DNA from 2 places in the Shewanella sp. S1-49-MNA-CIBAN-0167 genome. Region 1 is predicted to be linked to the other one. Evidence: predicted binding sites of a transcription regulator. Region 1 holds the regulator's gene; the other holds the start of a gene.
What was found. The regulator ArgR, encoded in region 1, controls arginine synthesis, uptake and breakdown. The targets are predictions, from matches to a motif close to ANTGAATANNTATTCANT.
Positions count from the first base shown of each region.

Region 2: argA (amino-acid N-acetyltransferase) is a predicted target of ArgR. The motif match lies at 1,931-1,948, and genes of this name have one in related genera.

Region 1 is NZ_JBEOPO010000014.1:681-9,133, reverse strand. Features, by position in the region: gene AAEZ00_RS08295 (ABCB family ABC transporter ATP-binding protein/permease) at 1-891, shown strand, start outside; gene AAEZ00_RS08290 (hypothetical protein) at 1,447-1,662, shown strand; gene AAEZ00_RS08285 (hypothetical protein) at 1,916-2,107, opposite strand; gene AAEZ00_RS08280 (FMN-binding glutamate synthase family protein) at 2,256-3,743, opposite strand; gene AAEZ00_RS08275 (DUF5610 domain-containing protein) at 4,154-4,786, shown strand; gene AAEZ00_RS08270 (ferredoxin--NADP reductase) at 4,831-5,580, shown strand; gene AAEZ00_RS08265 (Dyp-type peroxidase) at 5,874-6,812, shown strand; gene argR (transcriptional regulator ArgR) at 6,876-7,346, opposite strand; gene AAEZ00_RS08255 (META domain-containing protein) at 7,542-8,030, opposite strand; gene AAEZ00_RS08250 (hypothetical protein) at 8,153-8,371, shown strand; gene AAEZ00_RS08245 (GNAT family N-acetyltransferase) at 8,375-8,453, shown strand, end outside.
Region 2 is NZ_JBEOPO010000003.1:38,410-46,862, forward strand. Features, by position in the region: gene rarD (EamA family transporter RarD) at 1-397, shown strand, start outside; gene argA (amino-acid N-acetyltransferase) at 521-1,840, opposite strand; gene rpmG (50S ribosomal protein L33) at 2,320-2,493, opposite strand; gene rpmB (50S ribosomal protein L28) at 2,500-2,736, opposite strand; gene radC (RadC family protein) at 2,858-3,535, opposite strand; gene coaBC (bifunctional phosphopantothenoylcysteine decarboxylase/phosphopantothenate--cysteine ligase CoaBC) at 3,751-4,947, shown strand; gene dut (dUTP diphosphatase) at 4,944-5,402, shown strand; gene slmA (nucleoid occlusion factor SlmA) at 5,438-6,031, shown strand; gene AAEZ00_RS02065 (alpha/beta hydrolase family protein) at 6,265-8,217, shown strand.

The sequences.
Region 1 (8,453 bases):
ATGCAGTTATTTATTCCGTTAAATTTTTTAGGGTTTGTTTATCGTGAGATCCGCGGTGCATTAGCCAATATTGAACGCATGTTTGATATTTTAGCCAAACAACCACAAGTATTAGATCAGGTTGATGCGATAGAAATTAGCCCAACCATTGGAGCGATAAAGTTCACTGATGTGAGCTTTCATTACGATCAACGAGCCATTTTAAAAAGTGTCAGTTTTGAGGTGCCAGCAGGGAAAAAAATTGCCGTAGTGGGCGACAGTGGCGCAGGTAAATCCACTATCATTAAATTGTTATTTCGCTTTTATGATGTTGCCAGTGGTTCGATCACTATAGATGGTATTGATGTGCGTCAGTTTAGCCAGCAAGCTTTACGCAGAGCAATCGCAGTAGTACCGCAAGATACGGTATTATTTAACGATTCTATTTATGAGAATATTCGCTATGGCCGTGCAGATGCTTCCCGTGATGAGATTATCGCGGCGATTAAATTGGCTCATTTGAGCGACTTTATTGAATCATTGCCAGATAAAGGCAATACCAAGGTCGGTGAGCGTGGATTAAAGCTTTCCGGCGGCGAAAAACAACGTGTTGCTATTGCTCGTGCTGTGTTGAAAGGTGCGCCTATTTTAGTGTTTGATGAAGCCACGTCTTCATTAGACTCACGCTCAGAGCAAGCTATTTTAAGTGCCTTGCGAGATGCTGCAAAAGGTCACACAAGTTTAGTCGTAGCCCATCGTTTATCGACCATTATTGATGCAGACCAAATAGTCGTATTGAGTAAAGGTAATATTGTTGAGCATGGCACTCATACTAGTTTATTAGCTCAACAGGGGCTTTATGCTCGGCTTTGGCATATTCAAAATGAACAAGAAAATCTGGCGAAGGGCTAAGTGTCGATAAACATGTTTCTGCGTTATATAAACTAAAAGCGAAGCTAAAGGCCTAGAAGCTAGCGGGGCGAGATCCTATACAAGCTAAAAGCGAGAGGATTAGATGCCAGTACGCTGTGCGGCTAAATTCTAGAACCTAGCAGATCGAAGGTCGCTCTAGCAGCCCTATTCCTTGAACCTTGAGCGCGGTCACTTCTTGATATGCTGGCTCCTCCATTTCAAGGTCGTTTAGGTATATATGATGATGTGGCGTAAAAACGGGCGTTTGGGTTTATCATTCTCTTACCATGAGTAAGAATTATCACCAGCGAAGTCGTTAAGTGGGGGCATAATTAAAAACCTCTTTATAGCGTAAGCACTCTATAATGGAACATTTTAACAGCGCTGAATGGTGTTAAAACCCTATTGTTAGATTTATGGCTAATGAATTTTTTGACGATAGTGATTAACGCAGTTAATCTATAGCCTTACTCGTGAGTTATTTATCTCAGATAACATTGTTTTTCAATCAACTGGATTTTATTAAAGGTGCAGATTCGTGTATGGAGATGACTTGTGCATAATATTGCGTTAATTGCGGCGCTAGAAGGCACCCGGCATCAAGTGACAACAGATTGGTTTGCTATTATGGCAATGCTAAAAACGCGTAACATGTCTGATGATGCAATTAAAATAGTGTACAACGATTTGTGTGCTGGTTTAAGGGTGACGACTCGTGGCGTGACGTTAGCTAAGGCGATGGATAGTGATCTCGATAAGAGTATTGTATAACCTAGCCAATTAAACAAAATGATGACACGCAGGACACACTTTTGTTGTTTGACTCGCTCTAATCAACTCATGCTGTTATATCGATTTGCACTGACTTATGATGCTAATGAATTGATATCAGTGTATCTTTTGGGATGCCATTATGGCTTTAATCGCTAACATTAGGATTTTTGGTCGATAAAGCACTTGGAAGAAGATCGGGATATAGTCAGTTATGTCTAAAATGACAAATTCGACTGTTGATTAAAAATGATTACTTTTTCTGCCAACTAATACACACCATTTTTATCAGTGCCGCTGGAGAAGGGTCTAGTGTTAAACGTTTAATTTTGCCTTGTTCAAAGCATACTAATTCTCCTTCGATTTCTGTCATTCGATTACAGTTTTTACAGCTTAAACTTAAGCTTTTTGCATTTAGATCTACTGCATTCGTTTTTATATTCAATACGAAACCCTCTGGACTGACGCCTCTTCAAATCACATTAAGACTGCTTATTGTGACTAATATCAAACATATTGTACACCTTTTCTCATTTTCGGCAAAGTAATCCGCGCACTAGAGCCCTGTAATTTACTGGGGTTCATGACCTACACTATTGCATATGTCGGTAATGTTTATCGAGAGTGACTGCGACCCCAGACGATTGCACAATACGAGCATGGTGGCGGGTTAAATATCTTGGATCTGTTACGCCGCATGAATGTGCGATCATGATTAAATCATAGTGTAAAAAATGATTATAGTTTGCGACACGTACCGATTTATCTTTAGGATCTAAGCCTTTTTGTAGTCGTGTATTATGAGTTGTAATGCCAGTGGGGCAAGTGTCTTTGTTACATTGCAGCGATTGAATACAGCCTAAGGCAAACATATTTCCACGGGCGGAAGCAATAAAATCGGCACCAGTGGCTAATGCCCATGCCACATATGAGGGTATGATCATTTTCCCCGTAGCAATAATTTTAATGCGTTGCTTAAAGCCGCGTTCATTCAGTAAATCAACCAGTAACGGTAAACTCTGTCGTAGTGGTAAGCCCACATTATCCATCAGAGCTTGTGGCGCTGCGCCTGTACCGCCATCGGAACTGTCTAAGGTAAAAAAGTCTGGTGCATGCTCAATACCACGGCGCTCAATTTCATCCAGGAATTCGGTTACCCAAGACATATCGCCTAACACAGCCTTAATTCCTGTTGGTTTGCCGGTAATACCTCTTACCTGATTTATCATATCGACAATGTCAGCTACGTTGTTTAATTCAATGTGTCCATTGGGGCTAATTGAGTCTTGTCCCGCTGGGATCCCGCGAATAATGGCAATTTCTTCAGTCACTTTTATGGCGGGTAAAATACCACCTTTACCGGGCTTAGCACCTTGGCTTAACTTAATTTCAAACATTTTGACTTCAGGATGCGCTGCAATTTCGGTGAGTTTTTGTGCGTCTAAATGGCCTTGAGCATTACGGACACCGTATTTAGCTGTGCCTATTTGAAATACTAAATCACAATGACCTTTTAGATGGTAAGGGCTTAATCCTCCCTCGCCAGTATTGAGCCAACAACCTGCTTTTGCTGCGCCATGGGATAGTGCTGTAATCGCTGGGCGAGACAATGCCCCAAAGCTCATTGCTGATATATGGCAAATCTTCTCGGTTATGTAAGGGTGATTACAATCGGGCCCAATGGTGACAGCGATGGTTTTATGGGTGTCATGATCATTGATGGGGAATGCTGAGTTCATGAACATTACTGCCCCCGGTTTATCTAAGACCTGAGTTGAACCAAACGCAATGGTGCGGTCAACATTTTTAGCGGCGCGATATACCCAACTGCGTTCGGCGCGATTAAATGGTAGCTCTTCGCGATCTTGGGCAAAAAAGTATTGTCTAAAAAACTCGCCTTGTTTTTCTAGAATATACCTAAAACGGCCGATAACAGGGTAGTTATGCCGAATGGCTTGTTTAGTTTGCAGTTTATCAGCAATAAACATGTAAATTACCGCGATGAGTAATAACCAAAATAACACTAATAAAAGACCAGAGAAAATATCTATTCCCCATATAAACCAATGTTGTTGCGGCATATTATTGTCCTTAATTAAAATTCAGTGTGAGAGACTCAGTATGGGTGATAATGATAAAATTAATCTTATTAACTAGCCATATTAGCAATAACCAATACGAGGTAACTATATCGTTACACTTTTGACCTCGTTATCAAACGGTTTTCTTTTGCAGTAGTAAGGCATTAATTGATGCGATTGTGATGCGTTGAAGCTTACTTTTTCAATTTAGCGGTTATTGCTAATGTACACATTAACGCTGTTATTTGGGCTATCCTTTACATTATCGTTATGCAATATAGGCCTTTAGTTCGCCATTAATATCGTAAGGGGGTGAATGAGATGAATCGTTATATTTATCTATTATGACTTCAGAGATTCATTTTTTGGTCGATATTTAGGCTATCTATTATGCTAAATGAGAAATTATTATGGATGTTAACAATGCGGCTTCAACTAATGCGACCCCTGCACTAGAAAGTAAAAGCACTTCAACCCGTGCCGCCACTTCGTCAACTCAAGCCGCTTCCAATAACGCTAGCTCAGCGGTCAACTTATCCACCAAAATATCAGCGAGCCAACTCAGTCGTCAAATAATGAATAACAACATTCTGGCAGCACAAGAGGAAGTGAGCATTGCTGCCGGTGACAAGTCCATGGCATTACTTTATCGCGCCGCGATTGAAGCCATTAACGAAGAGCTTGCACCAATGCGAGGAGAAAACTCAGTCCAAAAGAGCCTTGCGAGTGGGGTGGATTACTCGCCAGAAGCAACTGCTGATCGTATTGTTAGCTTTGCAACAGCGTTTTTCTCTGTGCATCAACAACAAAACCAATCTATGGTGCTCGATGAACAAGTTGACAGCTTTATGCTCAAAATTGGAGATGCAATCGATCACGGCTTTAAAGAGGCAAGTGATATTTTGTCTGGTTTAAAAGTACTAGAGGGCGATATTGCTGCTGGTGTTGATAAAACATATGAGCTGATACAGCAAGGGTTAGCGCAATTTAGACAGGATAAGTCGACTAAAGATGGATCACAAAGCGTGACTCAAGCTACTTAGTCTCTTATGATTAAGATAGGCTTTCAGCGATAAGGATAGTGACTATGTGGACAACGGGTAAGGTAATTGAGCGCATTGATTGGAATGATAAATTATTCTCATTGCGCATCAAAGCCGATGTCGAACCTTTTATCGCAGGTCAGTTTATTAAGCTCAGCCAAATGCGTGATGAAAAGCGTGTCGCGCGGGCGTATTCACTGGTAAATTCTCCAGGTACGGATTATGTCGAAGTGCTGGCGGTGTCGGTAGAGGATGGGCAATTATCTCCAGATCTAAAAGCATTAAACCCAGGAGACACCATTGAAGTGACGCCCAAAGCGACTGGATTTATGACCTTAGATGAAGTGCCTAACGGCGTATTGCAAGGCAAACATTTGTGGTTCTTTGCTACCGGTACCGCTGTGGGTCCTTTTATCTCTATGCTGGCAACGGCAGAACCTTGGCAACGCTTTGAAAAAGTCGTATTAGTTTATGGTGTCAGGTTCGCTGAAGATTTAGCTTATTTAGCAACCATTAACCAGTTTATTGAACAACATCCACAGCAGTTTGTGTTTATTCCGATTGTGACCCGTGAAGACTATCCTGAAGGGTTATCGTGTCGCATTCCTGATGGCATTAGCAGCGGATTAATTGAACAAAAAGCGGGGTTAGGGATTAATGCAGAACATTCTCAAGTGATGATCTGTGGTAACCCAGGGATGATAAGTGACGCTCAAATAGCCCTAGTAGATAAAGGATTAGCCAAAAATCTTCGACGTGCTCCTGGGCAAATAACGGTCGAAAAATATTGGTAATAGTATCGTAAATGAGAATGCAGTGGTGGCCCTGCTCGCCATATTCACAGACAGTATGATAATAATTGTAATGAATGATCAACCTCTTACCTGACCCAATATGAGTACAATATCGATTACAAATCAGCTAAATGTGAGTACACTTCGGGTAATGTATATTGAATTAAGATAAGCTATTAATTAGCGGAATTGATAAAAGAAGCTATTGGTTATCTAATGACTACTTAATTACATCAAAGCGTTAAGTTATAACCATTTAGGCCGACATAAAGTATTAAGGTAGATGAGTTAATATGGGTAACCAAGTTATGCCTCGTGAACAGTTAGGGATTTGCGCAGAAGGGAATTTACACAGTGTGTACTTGATGTTTAATGCCAATGACGGTGTTGAAGATCAACTACGTCCGTCCATTGCTAATGTGGCGCAATACATTTACGAACTCACGGATCAGTATGCAGACAGTGCTTTTAATGGCTTTGTGGGTATTGGGGCCAATTTTTGGGATACTTTTTATCCAGAAGCTCGTCCAGCATTGTTGAAACCTTTTCCTGCAATGAATGACGGTAATCGTGATGCTCCCGCGATGGAATATGATCTGTTTGTTCATATCCGTTGCGATCGTTATGATATTTTGCATCTTGTTGCTAATGAAATTAATCAAATGTTTGAGGATTTGGTTGAGTTAGTCGATGAAGAGCGCGGTTTTCGATTTATGGACAGTCGTGATTTAACCGGCTTTGTTGATGGTACTGAAAACCCTAAAGGGCGCCATCGTCAACAAGTTGCGCTCGTCGGTGATGAAGATCAAGACTTTGTATCTGGTAGTTATCTACATGTGCAAAAATACATGCATAACTTAAGTAAATGGCATCGTTTACCACTTAAAAAACAAGAAGATATTTTTGGTCGAACCAAAGTTGATGATATTGAGTACGAGTCAGAAGATAAGCCATTAACCAGCCATACGAAACGAGTCAATTTAAAGGACCCACAGGGTAACGCATTAGAGATTTTACGCCAAAGCATGCCATATGGTTCGATTAGAGAACAAGGGCTAATGTTTCTTTCTGTATGCCGTACACCTGATAACTTCGAAAAAATGCTCCGCAGTATGGTGCACGGTGATGGTCATGGAAATCATGATCATCTAATGTCGTTTACTAAAGCGTTGACTGGGTCGTCATTTTTTGTACCATCACTGGATTTTTTAACTCAATTTGATGATGTGTAAACGCCGATCCTAGGCAATAAAAAAGCAATGCCATGGCATTGCTTTTTTATTGGAACGGTTTTTTTATTCACTATAGTTGAATAAGGATCTAACCGTTTCGAGAGTATCATCAATAGTTTTTATGCTTGCTGGGCAAATAAAAATAGTATCATCGCCGGCAATGGTACCTAATATGCCTTCTGGTTTGCCTATTGAATCGAGCAAACGTGCAATTAATTGCGCTGCACCTGGGCTGGTTCTTACCACAATCATGGCTTGGTTATGGTCAACATCCAGTACTAAATTCTTAACTGGACTACCCGCAGTCGGAACGCCTAGCTCGGCAGGGAGGCAATACACCATCTCTTGCTTAGCATTTCGAGTTCGCACAGCACCAAACTTGCTGAGCATGCGAGAGACCTTAGATTGATTAATATTACCGAATCCTTCGGCTTGAAGCGCAATAACAATCTCGCTTTGGCTTCCAAAACGTTCTTCTTTCAGAATCGCCTTAAAAGTTCGAACGAGCTCATCCTGATTTCTTGTCGCTGGCATAGTGATAATTCATCTTATAGTTGTTATTCAAAAAACTAGCATATTTTGAATATATTGGCTTGTTAAGTCAAGAAAGAATCAGATTTATTGAATAAAAATTCATTTTACAGTGGAACTTTAAGCTGACACTTGGGTGAGTAATAAGTCTACCGACTTAAGTGAATAATTCACAGTATTGAGGTTATAAACTATAAATTAATAGGGTGCAGTATTTAAAGAGGCTTTATCGGACGACTCGTTATATAACGATTCTTTGTATAACGATCGTGGCGATGATTGTTTTGTTAGTACCAATAGCGTATCACCCTTTTCAGACAGCAGATTGAGTTTGCCTTTTGAGAAATCAATCTGTTGTACCTGTGCAATAGCGTGCATCAAATCCGCTTCTTGGGCCATTAAACTATCTACACAAGCTTTCATAGTTGAACCCGACGGTGCCATTTGGAGTCGATTTCCTTGTTGATCGTAATGACCAAAAAATTGATTACAGCTGTTATTGCCGCTTAACTCACCATTTTGGGCAAAAACTAATTTTGCTGGGCTATTATTAATGGTAGGAGTATCAAGGACGACTTCTACATGCCAAGTACCAATTAATTGTTCATTTGAGACAATTTGAGTGTGGTTTTGACAAGCACTAAGGCCTAAAAATATAACGGTGGCGCCAAGAATATGCTTTATCATGCGAAGAGAGTTCCAAATACGAAAAAATTGCCGTTATTCTACTACTTGAAGGTGAGTAAGAGCGTAAATAATTGTAATTTTTCGGATTAATGAACATTATTTAACGTATTAAAGAGTCTAAAATGATCAAATTACTCAAAGTGTTGCATATCGTTGGTTTAATCATGTTGCTGGTGGGCGTAGGATTATATTGGCAAAGTGATATAGGCCAGCAAGTCAGTGGTATATTAGTCATTGCCTTACTTATTGGTGTGGGGACATTAATTATGTCTCCGCTGCCTGTTGCGCTAGTGATAGAATGGTCTAAGAAACAATCTCCCAATTTAGGGTCAAAGGAATAATCATTGTCATTTATTATCCGTAAGGCGTTATTAACCGATGTTGCTGCTATTGTGCAGTTAGAACGTGCTCATGTAGATGATG
Region 2 (8,453 bases), on a different contig from region 1:
TAATATCGATGCTAAATCAGGATTATTGGTCGAAACGGCCATTTTATTACCTATTGCCTTAGGGTATTTACTCATCACCTTAGATACGTCATCGGCAAGCATGTTAACCAATGGCCTTAATTTGAACCTATTACTGATTGCCGCGGGCATTATCACCACTATCCCATTATTATGTTTTGCGGGTTCTGCGGTAAGAATTCCATTGTCGAATTTGGGGTTCTTCCAATATATTGGTCCTAGCATAATGTTTATCTTGGCAGTGAAACTCTTTAATGAACCGTTTGATATTGAAAAAGGCATTACCTTTGGCTTTATTTGGGGCGCGTTAGTTATCTTTGTTGGCGACATGATATTGCAACGTCAACGACGTAACGCCTTAGCCAAAGCGTCAGCTTGATAATTCAACATTGGTTAGTTTAAGCCACTAAAATAATTGATAATTGATAATTGACTCACAAAAATGCCAGATTACTTTATTCAGTAATCCGGCATTTTTTATGTGTTAACTGTCTTGTTACTTCTACAAATCTAACGCAAGAATTTTTGAGCGACGTTGATAGTTATACAGCTGCTTTTTCATATTCGGGAGCACATCGACATCGACAATATTAAAGCCATGCTCTAAAAACCAATGAATACTCCGAGTTGTCAGTGCAAATAAACGCGAATAACCACGAACACGGGCCTGACCAATAATATTATTTAGCAGTAAACTACCTCGGTCAGCATCACGATAATCGGGGTGCACCACCAGACACGCAAACTCACCCGCATTGTCTTCTTCAAATGGATACAATGCTGCACAGCCAATAACCAAATTGTCACGTTCAACCAGCATAAACTGTTCGATTTCCATTTCAAGTTGCTCACGAGAGCGGCGCACCAAAATACCTTGTTCTTCCAAAGGCCGAATAAGATTTAAAATACCGCCGATATCGCTAATGGTTGCCCGGCGTAAACGTTCGGCGCTTTGGGTAACAATTTGAGTACCAATACCTTCGCGTGAAAATAATTCTTGTAATAATGCGCCATCTTCTAAATAGCTCACCAAATGACAACGTGGCACGCCTCGGCGACACGCTTCAACGCTGGCTTTTAAGAAAGCCATCGTCCCCACAGAAGCATGCGTATCTGTAGACATCGTCTTAAGCATTTCTTCAACTTCGTCTGGCATCAGTTCAGCAATCACGTCGCCATTTTCATCCAAAATGCCGTGACTATTACTAAAACCAATAATCTTATCAGCCTTTAGCTTTATCGCGACTTGGGTCGCGACTTCTTCTGCCGTAAGGTTAAAACTTTCACCGGTAACTGAAGCCGCAATCGGTCCCATCAAGACTATGCCATTATTGTCTAATTGACGACGAAGTCCCAACGCATCAATACGGCGCACCTTACCACTTAAACAAAAATCGACACCGTCTTCGATGCCTAACGGTTGCGCAATCACAAAATTACCACTGACAAGGTTAATTTGGGCATTTTGCATTGGCGTGTTGCCTAAACACATCGACAACCTTGCGGTGATATCAAATTGAGTCGCTCCCGCAACCTGTTTGATAATTTTAAGGGTTTCATCATCAGTAATGCGTATACCGTTATGATAGGCGGGTTCAATTCCAGCAGCCTTCAACCCCTCATCAATCTGTGGCCTGGCCCCGTAAACTAATACCACCTCTATTCCAAGTGAGTGCAACATAGCCACATCATTTAAAATACCGCGAAACTGCGGATGTGCTAAAGCTTCGCCACCGAGCATGACGACAAAAGTTTTACCTCTATGTGCATTAACATAAGGAGCAGAATGACGAAATCCATCAACCAGTTCAGTGGTTCTCACAGGCAAATTCACCTCAGGATAAGTTTGATATTCATTAATAGTTATGACAAAGAACGTCACATGATTTTTTATTACGTTAAAAGGAATGGTATTGCATTTTAATTCACTTTTAAAGCATTTTATTTCACTTTTACTAAAATATAGTGTGTCACTTTAGTGTGAAAAAATCATGACAGCCAAAAAGTTAACTCATTTTAGCCGCTAATAGCCCTTTACGCATTTTTTATATCGATTGAGTTACATTTTTACATCAAAATATTAACGAAATAGCAGGTTACCAATGTTGAAGACTCAATCAAAATAAAACGACATTAATGATGAGCGCATCAGATCAACGCTGTAAATTAGCACAACTTGGGATAATAAACGCTTATCAAACATTTTTGTGGCCAGTCTAAGGTGTTATTCAGTATAGACTATTTTTAAACGGCCATAAAAAAAGCCCCTATTAAGGGGCTTTTTTAAGAATCAAAAATCAATTACTTAATTTTAGCTTCTTTGTACATAACGTGCTGACGAATGACTGGATCAAATTTCTTGATTTCCATTTTTTCAGGCATGTTACGCTTGTTCTTTTCAGTAGTGTAGAAGTGACCAGTTTTAGCACTAGATACTAATTTGATCTTCTCACGATTACCTTTAGATTTAGCCATTTTCTATTATACCTTCTCGCCACTGGCACGAAGTTCAGCAACAACTACTTCAATACCTTTTTTGTCGATAATACGAATACCTTTAGTAGATACACGTAATTGCACGAAACGCTTTTCTTCTTCTAACCAAAAACGATGGTTTTGTAGGTTAGGTAAAAAACGACGACGAGTCGAATTTTTTGCGTGCGAACGGTTGTTACCAACCATTGGCTTCTTGCCAGTTACTTGGCATACTCTTGACATGTCAATCTTCTCCAAAACAATTTTTTAACGCTCGAGCATTAATGTGCCTCGTATGGCCGTCGCCCGAGGCACAAAGAGGGCGCATTTTATACACGATTGACCATATAAGATCAAGCAGTGTTTATACTATCCACCCTCGCTCAGCAAAGGAGACTATCTCCTGATCACCTACAACCATATGATCTAACAAAGAAACATCTATGGTTGCCAATGCATTTTTTATTCGCTCAGTTATTCGCCGATCAGCCTGACTTGGCTCTGCGATGCCAGACGGGTGATTGTGACACACTATTACTGCCGCTGCTTTTTTCTCCAAAACAAGGCTTACAACCTCGCGAGGATAAACAGAAGCGGAATCGATGGTGCCACGAAATAATTCTACAAATTGAATGACTCTATGTTGGGTATCCAACAATAGTAAGGCGAACACTTCATAGGATCGGTCGCCTAATTGTCTCATTAAATAGTCCCGAGTTAAATCAGGATTTGTCAAAATTTGCCCTCTTTGTAGATTTTCATGGGCAATTCGCTTAGAAATCTCGGCCGCGGCCTGTAATTGAGCGTATTTTACCGGTCCAACGCCAGCTAATTTACACACTTGGCTTTTCGATGCACTCAGCAAACTGCGCAAACCACCAAACTGACTGATCATCTCTCGGGCTAAATCCACCGCATTTTGCCCCGCCAGACCATTACGCAATAACACCGCAAGCAATTCTGCATCAGACAAATGTCCAGCGCCTTTGAGCAGTAACTTGTCTCGAGGTCCTTCTCCTTGAGGCCAATCTTTAATTCCCATGAATGTCCCTTATATTCAATGTGGCGATTTAATTGCACGCATTAACTCGACGCTATACCCGATGACCACACCCACAACGGCTGGTTATCTTTTTCAACAACAGAGTTCGAATTAATGACTACAGTATGGTTGATATTTTTGAGATTGGATCTGCGCCACTTGTCATAGGTTTGTGATATTGTTAGCCGTAATTAGATTTGAGTCGGATAATGTGCATCATGCTGACAAATAAAAAAGTATTACTCGGAATTGGTGGCGGCATTGCCGCCTATAAAAGCGCGGACCTTATTCGCCGTTTAAAAGAGCGTGGCGCGGATGTGCGAGTCATTATGACTCAAAGCGCCATGGCGTTTATCACCCCGTTAACCATACAAGCGCTTTCTGGCAACCCAGTGGCCTCTGACTTGCTTGATCCCGCAGCAGAAGCGGCTATGGGTCATATCGAACTCGCTCGTTGGGCTGAGGTGGTATTAATTGCTCCAGCAACAGCAAACATAATCGCGCGGATCAATGCCGGTATGGCTAATGACTTATTAACCACAACCTGCTTAGCCACCAGTGCGCCTGTCATTGTATGCCCAGCGATGAATCAACAGATGTACCAAAATATTGCCACCCAAGAGAACATGGCCAATTTAGTCCGTAAAGGCCTGATAATTTGGCACCCAGCATCGGGTAGCCAAGCCTGCGGTGAAGTCGGCCCCGGCAGAATGCAAGAGCCCGTGGTTATGGCAGAACAACTGGTACAATTTTTTGGTCCTAAAACACTTCAAGGTCATCAACTACTCATTACTGCTGGGCCAACGCGCGAAGCGATAGACCCTGTGCGTTATATTTCCAACCACAGCTCAGGGAAAATGGGTTTTGCCTTAGCCCAAGCCGCAGCAGAAATGGGCGCCAGCGTAACATTAGTGTCTGGTCCAGTTAACTTGGCAACCCCAGCAGGTGTGACTCGTATTAACGTTGATTCTGCACAGCAAATGCTTAACGCAGTGATGGAACAGGTTGAGCAGCATGATATTTTTATCGGCTGCGCCGCAGTAGCGGATTATCGAATTGCCGATATAGCAGAGCAGAAAATCAAAAAATCAGCCGAAAAAATGCAGCTTGCACTAGTACGTAATCCTGATATCTTAGCCACGGTTGCTGAGCACACACCTCGACCTTTTACTGTCGGTTTTGCAGCAGAAACTAACGATGTGGAGCAATACGCTCGCGGTAAATTACAACGCAAAAAGCTCGATATGATTGCCGCTAACGATGTTTCTATTCAAGGCTTAGGCTTTAATGCCGATAGCAATGCACTACAGGTATTTTGGCAACACGGCAGCCAACAACTGCCAGCAACAGACAAACTAACACTGGCGCGCCAATTACTCTCATTAATAGAAAAACAATTAAAAAAATCATGAAAACACCCATTGAACTAAAAATTCTCGACTCGCGTATTGGCAATGAATTTCCATTGCCAGCCTACGCAACTCCCGGTAGCGCAGGCATGGACTTACGTGCCATGACCGACACCACTATGGTGATTGAACCTGGCCAAACGGTATTAATTCCAACGGGTATTGCCATTCATGTGGCCGACCCAAGCCTTGCCGCGGTTATCTTGCCACGCTCAGGTATGGGTCATAAACATGGCATCGTTTTGGGTAATTTAGTGGGCTTAATTGACTCCGATTACCAAGGGCCATTAATGGTGTCATGTTGGAACCGAAGTGATAAACCATTCACGCTCGAAATAGGCGATCGTTTAGCCCAATTGATGTTTGTACCTGTGGTACAGGCAACATTTACCTTAGTGGATGAGTTTAATCTCTCAGATCGTGGAGAAGGCGGATTTGGTCACTCAGGAACCAAATAATCTTTTCTAGTCGTCACTGAGCCAAGGAACAGATAATGGCTGAAAGCCCTAAAATGAATCGTCGTGAGCATATTTTACAATGCTTAGCAAAAATGCTCGAAACCAGCCCAGGCCAACGAATTACCACAGCTAAACTTGCTGCCGAAGTCGGTGTATCAGAAGCGGCATTGTATCGTCATTTCCCCAGTAAAGCGCGGATGTTCGAAGGCTTAATCGAGTTTATTGAAGATGCGATATTATCGCGCTTAAACCTCATCATGGATGAAGAAAAAGACACCATGGCCCGCTGTCAGTTAGTACTGCAGTTATTACTGGTCTTCTCTGAACGTAATCCTGGTATTTCACGGGTATTAAATGGCGATGCTCTGCTGGGTGAAAACGAACGTTTACGTAGCCGAATCGATGTGCTATTTGCCAAAATTGAAACCCAAATAAAACAAATTCTGCGCGAAAAGACTTTACGCGAAGGCGTAGGCTTTAACCTCGACGAAGCCGTTCTCGCCAATCTATTACTCGCTTTTGTAGAAGGCAGAATTTCACAGTTTGTCCGCAGCGAATTTAAACAAAAACCAACGCTCCACTTTGATGAGCAATGGACCTTTATTCAGCAGCAATTATTAAGAAGCTAATATCGCATAGATAAAGGATCTAGTTCGGTCCTTTTTCGGCCAATGCTACTGACTCTTCCTTTACCCTTAAACCGTATCAAATCGAATATTTATACCACATAAAAACAAAGTAAGAACGAAGTAAGAACGAAGTAAGAACGAAGTAAGAACGAAGTAAGAACGAAGTAAGAACGAAGTAAGATCGAATGATTAAACAAGGATGTCTCATGATTTTCACCAAATACCTAACCATTATGTTACTTGTCTGTGGTGGCCTATTCACCCATGCATTTGCTGCAGAAAGTCTTTCTACTGCACAGCTATTTAGCCGAGGGGCTGAATTTAGCAATGTAAAAATATCTCCAACAGGCGAATATATTAGTGCAATAACCAAGCACGATGGCAAAGACAAACTACTGATATTAAATGCTAAAACAAAACAAATACATCACGCGATATTTTTCCCTAGCAATGCCCAAGTGGGTGATTACGCTTGGGTAAATAATGAACGAATCGTCTTGCAAAAAGAATACTTAAAAGGTTGGAGTGACGTACCGCTGTATTATGGTGAGCTAATGGCTGTTAATGCCGATGGATCAAGAGCAACTTACCTTTTTGGTTTTAATAGCGGCGAGCAACAAACTGGCTCACATCTGAAAAAAAATACCCCGATAAGAGCAACTGCTTTTATTTTAGATCCCCTCCCCGATGACGACCGCTATATGCTCGTCAATGCAATCCCATGGAATGAGTCGAATTCTTTAAACTATGAATTATCACAAACTGTATACCGTGTAAATTTATACAAAGGGTTCCGCAGAAAAGTCACCACTTCGCCTATAGGTTACTCTCGATTTTTAACCGATCATGATGGTGAAGTACGCTTTGTTGCAGGCGAAGATGAAAACAACATAACAAAAGTATTTTATCGTCAAGACCGCGAATGGCTTAACACCGATAAGCTCAAACTCAATTTAGATGATTTCTACCCAATATCTTTTGCCGAAAATAAAAACAGTATTTATGCAGCAGCTCGGGTAAAAGGCGAAACCTTAGGGATTTATGAAATAAATCTAGAAACAGGTGAAAAAACACAAATTATTAAAGATGACAAAAGTGATCCCAGTAATTACTGGATAAACCAAACGACCAAAAAACTCTATGCAGTTGAATTTGAAAATGGTTATCCGTCTTACGCTTTCGTCAATCCAGAAGACAGTCATTCAAAATTGCTAAAACAGTTGCTCGCATCATTACCTGGCCATCAAGTTCGTATCGTTAGCGAAACTCGTCATTCAGAAAAACTCATCGTGGTGGCATTTAACGATCGGAATCCTGGTGATTATTATATATTTGATACCGAGGCGCTCACACTCCAACACTTAGCCTCTGCCAAGAAATGGCTCGACCCAACGCGAATGTCAGAAGTGAAGCCAATTAGTTTTACCAGCCGAGACGGTAAAATAATTAACGGTTATTTAACATTACCTTATGGTAAAGAAGCGACAAACCTCCCTCTTGTGGTCAACCCCCATGGTGGTCCGCATGGAATAAGAGATGAATGGGGATTTAATACTCAAAACCAAATGCTAGCAAATCAAGGGATGGCGGTATTACAAGTCAATTTCCGTGGTTCAGGTGGTTTTGGACAAAATTTTGAACAAGCTGGATTCCAAAAATGGGGTTCAGAAGTACAATATGACATTCTCGACGCCACTCATTACGTCATTGAGCAAGGTTATGTAGATAAAAACCGTATCTGTATTTCTGGTGGTAGTTTTGGGGGTTATAGTGCATTGCAAAGCGCAATACTTGAACCAGATCTGTTCAAATGCGCTATCGGTTTTGCAGGGATTTATAATTTAGAGTTAATGTTCGATGAAGGAGATATTGCAAGTAGTGCTTCGGGAACTAGTTACCTTAAAAATGTTTTAGGTCAAAATAGTGAAGTACTAAGAGCGATGTCTCCCTCAGAGAATGTAGATAAGCTTAAAGCAAACTTGCTTCTAGTACATGGCGGTGACGATGAACGAGCGCCCATTGAACAGCTAGAATCATTAGAAAAAGCCCTTAAAGCACGTGATTATCCCTATGAAAAACTGGTGATGGATGATGAAGGCCATGGTTTCTACAATGATGACAATCGTGCCCAATATTATGAAAAAATGCTTCTATTCCTTAAAAAGAACCTAAACATTAAATCGTAATGAGCTAATAAATATTATTTCAACAAGCCGAGACTCAGTTAACGGGGGGTCGGCTTTTTTGTGCCTGTTTTATGACTTTCAAGCAAATTCTACTGCGCAAAGAGGCCAATAAAATGGGTATTAACATAAATTAAAAGTCGTAATACACGTTCATATTCTACCTCATTTCAATGAATAAATAGTGAGTACGTATTGCTCTGATCACTTGAATTAAATACAATACCGTTACACTTTTA